One region of the Marinobacterium aestuarii genome, then DNA from elsewhere that is predicted to be linked to it. Evidence: predicted binding sites of a transcription regulator. Region 1 holds the regulator's gene; the other holds the start of a gene.
What was found. Region 1 encodes sigma-54, which starts transcription at its own class of promoters, with help from an activator protein. Its sites were predicted from a motif close to TGGCACNNNNNTTGCTNT; they were not measured.
Positions count from the first base shown of each region.

Region 2: the regulator sigma-54 is predicted to act here: its motif matches at 2,423-2,440, upstream of A8C75_RS07475 (ammonium transporter).

Region 1 is NZ_CP015839.1:1,310,462-1,314,600, reverse strand. Features, by position in the region: gene lptA (lipopolysaccharide transport periplasmic protein LptA) at 1-88, shown strand, start outside; gene lptB (LPS export ABC transporter ATP-binding protein) at 85-813, shown strand; gene A8C75_RS05785 (RNA polymerase factor sigma-54) at 966-2,486, shown strand; gene hpf (ribosome hibernation promoting factor) at 2,537-2,827, shown strand; gene ptsN (PTS IIA-like nitrogen regulatory protein PtsN) at 2,846-3,304, shown strand; gene rapZ (RNase adapter RapZ) at 3,366-4,139, shown strand, end outside.
Region 2 is NZ_CP015839.1:1,671,759-1,675,897, reverse strand. Features, by position in the region: gene A8C75_RS07480 (malate dehydrogenase) at 1-852, opposite strand, end outside; gene A8C75_RS07475 (ammonium transporter) at 988-2,196, opposite strand; gene rlmKL (bifunctional 23S rRNA (guanine(2069)-N(7))-methyltransferase RlmK/23S rRNA (guanine(2445)-N(2))-methyltransferase RlmL) at 2,555-4,139, opposite strand, start outside.

The DNA.
Region 1 (4,139 bases):
CGACAAATCCCTGGTCAACGCCTTCAGCGGCGAAGGCGGCCAGGGCCGTGTGCAGATGGTCATCCAGCCCAAAGGGGCGGCGCAATGACCAGCACACTGGAAGCGCGCCAGCTGGCCAAAAGCTACAAGGGCCGGGCCGTTGTACGGGATGTTTCACTGAGCCTGAAAAGCGGCCAGATTACGGGGCTGCTGGGCCCCAACGGGGCCGGCAAGACCACCTGCTTCTACATGATTGTCGGGCTCGTTAACGCCGATCAGGGCCAGGTACTGCTCAACGACCAGGACATCACCTCCCTGCCGATGCACGGCCGTGCCCGCAAGGGACTGGGCTACCTGCCCCAGGAAGCGTCCATTTTTCGCAAGCTCAGCGTGCGTGACAACCTGATGGCCATCCTCGAGACCCGCAAGGATCTTGACCGCGCCGGCCGCGAGCAGCGTCTTGAGCAATTGCTGGAAGAATTCCACATTGTGCACATCCGCGACAGCCTCGGCATGGCGCTGTCCGGCGGCGAGCGTCGCCGGGTCGAGATTGCCCGCTGCCTGGCCACCGAGCCGACCTTTATTCTGCTCGACGAGCCCTTTGCCGGGGTGGACCCCATTTCGGTCAACGATATCAAGAACACCATCCGCCACCTGCAGACCAAGGGCATCGGCGTCCTGATCACCGATCACAATGTGCGCGAAACCCTCGACATCTGCGAACACGCCTATATCGTCAGCGAAGGCGGCATTCTGGCCCAGGGCACACCGGCGGACATCATCGCCAACAAGCAGGTCAAGGCCGCCTACCTGGGCGAACAATTCAGGCTTTAAGCCCGGACTGGGTGATATCTCTTTTTTTGGCGCTGCATGACCACCGCGGCGGTGTTTCTTCAGTCTGCCTGACAGATAGACGACGCCCGCCCCCGGTTAGGCATATAATGCACAGCAACTCGACCCACTCCCACAGATAACGCAGTCTTTCTATGAAGCAAGGGCTCCACCTAAAAATTGGTCAGCACCTGACCATGACGCCCCAGTTACAGCAGGCCATTCGCCTGCTGCAGTTGTCGACACTCGACCTCCAGCAGGAAATTCAGGAAGCGCTCGAAAACAATCCCATGCTCGAGTCCTCCGACGAGGATCACGACGAAGCAGCGGATGCCGATTACAACGAGCACCAGAACTCCGAGGCGCCACAAAAGGCCAGCGAGAGCGAGGGCGAACGCGCCAGTGCGGAAAACTCCGCCAGCGACGACAGCCCCCAGGCCGAAGACAGCTGGAATGACGACATCCCCGAGGAGCTTGGCACCGACAGTTCCTGGGACGACACCTTTCAGAGCAGCCAGCCCAGCGGCCCGGCCCGCGATGACGACGGCAGCATGGAGTCCAATGATACGGCGGAGGAAACGCTGCAGGATCATCTGGAGTGGCAGCTTAACCTGACACCCATGAGCGACCTGGACCGTTTTATCGCCACAGGCATTGTCGATGGCATCGATGCCAACGGTTACCTGCGTATATCTCTGGATGAACTGCTGGAACACTTCAAGCAGGAAAACCCGGAGGATTTCGAAGACGTCGACTCCGACGATATCGAAACCGTACTGCACCGTATCCAGCAGTTCGATCCCGCCGGCGTCGGCGGCCGGGATCTGGGCGAATGCCTGGCCATTCAGCTGCGTCAGCTACCGGAGTCGACTCCCTGGCGCAAGGAAGCAATTCGCGTGGTCAGCGAGTTTATCCAGCTGCTTGGCAGCCGGGATTACAAACAGCTGCTGCGCCGCACAAGGCTGAAAGAACACCAGCTGCAGGAAGTCATACTGCTGATTCAGAGCCTGAACCCACAGCCCGGCGCCAGCATCACCACCAGCACCGCCGAATATGTGATACCCGATGTTGTGGTCACCAAGGTCAAGGGCTTCTGGACGGTCGCGCTCAACCCCGACACAGCGCCGCGCCTGCGCATCAACACCCAGTACTCGGATCTGATCCGACGCGCCGACAACAGCTCCGACAACACCTATCTGAAGAACCACCTGCAGGAAGCACGCTGGTTCATCAAGAGCCTGCAGAGCCGCAACGAAACCCTGCTGAAGGTATCGCGGGAAATCGTCGTTCGCCAGGAGGGCTTTCTCGAGCAGGGCGAAGAGGCCATGCAGCCGCTGGTGCTGCATGACATCGCCGAGGCCGTCGAGATGCATGAGTCCACAATCTCCCGGGTCACCACCCAGAAGTACATGCACACCCCCCGGGGCATCTTCGAGCTGAAGTATTTTTTCTCCAGCCACGTCGGTACCAGCGACGGCGGCGCCGCCTCTTCCACCGCCATTCGGGCGCTGATAAAGCGCCTGGTGGCAGCGGAAAGTACCACCAAACCACTGAGCGACAGCAAGATCGCCACGCTGCTTGACGAGCAGGGTTTTCAAGTCGCCAGGCGTACAGTGGCGAAATACCGTGAAGCAATGAATATTGCACCTTCTAATGAGCGCAAGCGTCTGGTTTAATTGAGATGCAAACAAGGCGATCTTTCGCCGCTGTTGACTAGGAGAAAACTATGCAGATCAACATCACAGGACATCACGTCGAACTTACCGATGCACTGCACGAGTATGTACATAGTAAATTCGGCAAGCTTGAGCGGCACTTCGATAACATCACCAATGTCCAGGTTACCCTGAGTGTAGAAAAGCTGCGTCAGCAGGCCGAAGCCGATGTTCACCTTGCAGGAGGCAAGTTGTTTGCGACTCACGAACACCAGGACATGTACGCCGCCATTGATGGTCTGACCGACAAGCTTGACCGTCAAATCATCAAGCACAAAGAAAAAACCAAAAACCACAAATAACGGTAAACAAATAAGCCCATGTATCTGCATGAACTGCTGACCCCCGCTCTGACATTCTGCAACCTTGATGGGGGCAGCAAAAAACGTGTACTGGAAACAGCCAGTAACTTGATCGCCGAGCAGGCACAAGGGCTGGCCGCTGAAGAAATCTTCAGCGGCCTGATTGGCCGGGAACGGCTTGGCAGCACCGGTATTGGCAGCGGCATCGCCATTCCACACTGCCGGCTTGAGAACGCTACCCAGGCCAGCGGCATGATGATCAAGCTCGCTGAACCTATTGATTTTGACGCCATCGACAACCAGCCGGTGGACCTTCTTTTTGTACTGCTGGTGCCCTCCGAGGCCAGCGATGAACATTTGCAAACCCTGGCCATGCTGGCCGAACTCTTCAGCCGCGCAGAAGTACTGACAGCGCTTCGCGATACCACTTCTGACCAGCAGCTATTCGATACTGCCCTGCGTCTGGCATCGCACTGAGTACAAATCCCATGTCACAGGCCCTGCTTACCCCCACAGCATCCCGCCTGATGGCTCCAGCATGAAACTGGTGGTCATCAGCGGCCTGTCCGGCTCCGGCAAAAGCACCGCGCTCCAAGCACTGGAAGATGTCGATTTCTACTGTATCGACAACCTTCCTGCCCTGCTGCTGCCCAGCCTGATCGAGCAAATGCTGAAGGACCCTATGCCGCCGGAGAAACTGGCGGTCAGCATTGATGCCCGCAACCTGTTGAGCAACCTGCGTCAGTTCCCCAAGTTGCTCAAGAAGATGCGCACCCGCTATGCCGAGGTCAATACCGAGGTCCTTTACCTGGACGCCTCGGACCCGACGCTGCTCAAACGCTACAGCGCCACGCGGCGCAAGCACCCACTGTCCGGCGAGAACACAGGCCTGCAGCAGGCGATAAAAAACGAGCGGCTACTGCTCGAACCCATCGCCAATATGGCTGACCTGCGCATCGACACCACCCGCTTGAAGCTGTACGACCTGCGGGACAGCATCAAGCTGCGCGTATCCCAGCGCACCGAACAGCAGCTCTCGGTCCAGTTCGAATCCTTTGGTTTCAAACACGGTGTGCCACTGGATGTCGACTTCACCTTCGATGTGCGGGTACTGCCGAACCCCTTCTGGATTCCGGAGCTGCGCGGCTTTACCGGCCTCGACGATCCCGTCATCCGCTTTCTCGAACAGGCCCCGGAAGTGGCGGAAATGACCGGCGACATCCGGGACTTCATCGCCAAATGGCTACCGCGCTTCAAGAGCAACAACCGCAGCTATATCACCATCGGCATCGGCTGTACCGGCGGGCAACAC
Region 2 (4,139 bases), 360 kb from region 1:
CAGCGCAAGCTCGACCACCCGCGTCACACCCTCTGCCGCCAACACACAAGGCACACCCATGGCAATATCGGTGCGACCGTACTCACCCTCCAGAATCGCCACCACCGGCAAAATGCGGTTACGCCCATTGACGATGGCATCAACCATCTTCGCGATCGCCACACCCGGCGCATCGCAGGCACTGGCCTGCTTTTTCAAGCCCAGTATTTCACCGCCACCCTGACGCGTGCGCTCAACGATGCGCGCTATCTGCTGCTGCGACAAAAAATGCGACAACGGTACCGAAGCCACCGCACAGTAGCGCATTAACGGCACCATGCTGTCGCCATGCCCTCCCAGCACCAGAGCACTGATATCCCGCACAGAAAATCCGGTTTCTTCGGCGATAAAGCATTTCATGCGCGCCGTATCCAGCACCCCAGCCTGACCGAATACCCTGTTACGACTCAAACCACTGATACCCCAGGCCCTATAGGTCAGCACATCCACCGGATTGGACACCACCAGCACCATCGCCGCCGGCGCGTGCCGATTCACATCCTGCATGATGCCGTCCAGAATCGGCAGATTGGTACTCAGCACCGCCTGGCGCGACTGACCAGGCTTGCGCGGCACGCCTGCGGTAATGACCACAAGCTCGGAGTCCTGCAGCAACTCGGCACTGGCACCACCATAAACCCAGGTATCGGACCCCGCCTCCACCGCCGCCTGCCAAACATCCAGCGCCTTGCCCTGCGCCAGATCACCCTGCACATCGATCAGCATCAACTCACGGCAAAGCTCTTCCCTGGCGATCACCTGAGCTGCCGCTTCACCCACCAGACCCGCCCCCACAATCGATATTTTGTTCATCACCCACCTCCCGGCCGGCACCGCCGCACTCGATGCAGCACGCCACACCTCTACTGAGAAGTATTACCCCTTAAACAAAAACAGCCACCCGAAGGTGGCCGTAATAGCAGACAATAACGCAACAATCGGGCGCACTTACTCCACGGACGTGGACTCGATGCTATGAATACTCAGGTCAGCGCCGTTAAATTCCTGCTCCTGCGACAGACGCAGCCCGACCACCAGCTTGATGCCACCGTACACCAGCGCCCCCCCCACCAACGCCACAGTGACACCGGCCAGGGTTCCGACCAGCTGCGACAGCAGACTCACCCCGCCCAGACCGCCCAGCGCCTCACTGCCGAAGATACCCACGGCAATACCGCCCCAGGCACCACAAACACCGTGCAGCGGCCACACACCCAGCACATCGTCGATCTTCCAGCGATTCTGCATCAGCGTGAACAGCCAGACGAAAATAGCCGCCGCCACACCGCCCACCGCGAGCGCACCAATGGGGTGCAACAGATCGGAACCGGCACAGACCGCCACCAGACCCGCCAGCGGACCATTGTGGATAAAGCCCGGGTCATTGCGCCCCAGCACAAGAGCCACGATGATGCCACCGACCATGGCCATCAGGCTGTTCACCGCGACCAGTCCGGAAATGCCATCCAGCGTCTGCGCCGACATCACATTAAAGCCAAACCAACCGATACAGAGAACCCAGGCACCAAGGGCCAGGAACGGGATACTCGACGGTGGATGCGCCACCAGCCGCTCACCCCGGTAACGACCATGGCGATTCCCCAGCAGCAGCACCGCCACCAGCGCTATCCAGCCACCCACGGCATGCACGACAACGGAGCCTGCAAAATCATGGAACTGCGCCCCAAAACTCGCTCCTAGCCAGGCCTGAAAGCCATAGTTGCCGTTCCAGATAATGCCCTCGAAGAACGGGTACACGAAGCCGACCGTCAGCGCCGACGCCGTCAGCATGGGCCAGAAGCGCGCACGCTCAGCCACACCGCCGGAAATAATGGCCGGAATTGCTGCTGCGAAGGTCATCAGAAAGAAGAACTTGACCAGGATATAGCCGTTATTCTGCGCCAGCGTTGCCGCATCGGCGAAGAAAGTCACATCATAGGCCACCCAATAACCGACAAAAAAATACACCACGGCCGAGAAACCGAAATCGGTCATGATCTTGACCAGGGCATTGACCTGATTCTTGTGCCGAACCGTGCCGACTTCAAGAAAGGCAAAGCCCGCATGCATGGCAAACACCATGATGGCACCCAGCAGAATAAACAGCGTATTCGAACTCTGGATCAGGGTTTCAACCGCACTGTTGACAGTATCCAAGAACAACCTCCTAAGTCTCGAGTCACCCAAGCGACCCATGGCGCACCAATAAGGTGCATATTGTTATTAATTGACCCATCCCGGTGCAAGCCCCGCCATATCAGAACCTGCTTCCCTTCAGCCTTGCCCGAATCTCACAAACCACCACTTCCCGAGCGCTCAACGCACCTGACTGGAGCCCAACGAGCACTCAAATGGCGCATACCGAAACAACTCGCCCTAATTTAAAGCATTATTTGTGCCACCACATAGACCACAGAGGCCCTCCCCCGCGCAGCTCTGAAAAAACCGCTGCCACAACGCAAAACGCCGTATCAATGAGATACGGCGCTACTGCGTTACCTAATTCAACAAGCCGCTAGCCGGCGCGATGACGGATCTCAAAGCAAACATGAATGCTCTTGCTGCGCTTGAAGTCCGGATCCAGCGTCTTGGCGGTTATGTCCTGAATATCAAAATCGGCCAGCACTTCATAATCAAGCACGAAGCGACGGTAGTTGTTCGAGAACAGCAAAACACCGCCCGGTCGCAGCAGCTTCATGGCGGCCTGCACCAGGGATACGTGATCACGCTGGATATCCAGCACCTCCTCCATGCGCTTGGAGTTCGAGAAGGTCGGCGGATCCATGAATATCACATCAAAAGCCGCCGCACGGGGCTGATTCAGCCACTTGATGCAATCGGCCTGAATAAACTGATTGTCACCACCGGAAAAACCGTTCAGCCCCATGTTTTTCATTGCCCAGCCAAGGTAGGTGGCCGACATATCCACACTGGTGGTGGACTCGGCGCCCCCCAGGGCTGCATGCACCGATGCGGTGGCGGTATAGCAGAACAGGTTCAGCACATCCTTGCCCAGCGCCAGTGACTGAATACGGCGCCGCACGGGCCTGTGATCCAGGAAGAGCCCGGTATCGAGATAGTCATGCAGATTGACGCGTAACTTGCAGCCATGTTCCTGCACTTCAATAAAATGATCGGTCTGACCCTGGCGACCATACTGACTTGAACCCTGCTGGCGCCTGCGCTGCTTGAGCACCACACGCTCCTGCTTGACCCCAAGCACCTCGGGGATAACGCTGATCACATCCTGCAGCCGCTCGAAAGCCTTGCGCGGGTCGATGGAGCTCGGTGGCGCATACTCTTGCACATGCACCCAGTCACCGTAGCAATCCACCGCAACGGCATACTCCGGCATATCCGCATCATAGAGGCGATAACATTCGATCTGCTCGCGCTTGACCCACTTGGACAAAGCCTTAAGGTTCTTTTTCAGGCGGTTGGCAAACATCTGCGCCTGCTCGCTGATCGGCGTGCCCGGCTCCAGCGGCAGGGGACGGTCCCGCTCGGCATGCAGCGTAAACAGAAACAGACCACACTCGATGGCGCCGTTATACAGTTTGTACTGACGATCGACCTTGAGACCTATGACCTTGCACTGATCCGCATTGCCGCTGAAGATCGCCACCTTCCAGCCGCCAAACTGGCGCTTGAGGCGCTCCCCCATCTGGCGGTACATATACATCAGCTCGGTTTCATCACCGATACGCTCGGCATAAGGCGGGTTGGTCACCAGTAGACCCGGGCCCGGGGCCGGCGCACCCAGCTCCACCATATCCTGCTCGCGCCAGTCGATAACCCGAGCAAGGCCCGCCTGCTCGGCGTTTTGTGCCGCAAGCTGCAAAACGGAAGCATCGCGATCATAGCCCGTGAAGCGCACCGTTAGCGCCGCCAGCCCCGCATCACGGCGTTTGACAGCCTCTGCCTGCAGCTTTTGCCACTGACTCTTGTCGTGCTGCAGCCAGCGACTGAAACCAAAGCGCTCGCGCAGCAGACCCGGCGCGACATCCGCCGCCATCATGACCGCCTCGATCAGCAGCGTGCCTGAGCCGCACATCGGATCCAGCAACTGCGGATGCGTTGCCGCCAGTTGCGGCCAGCCG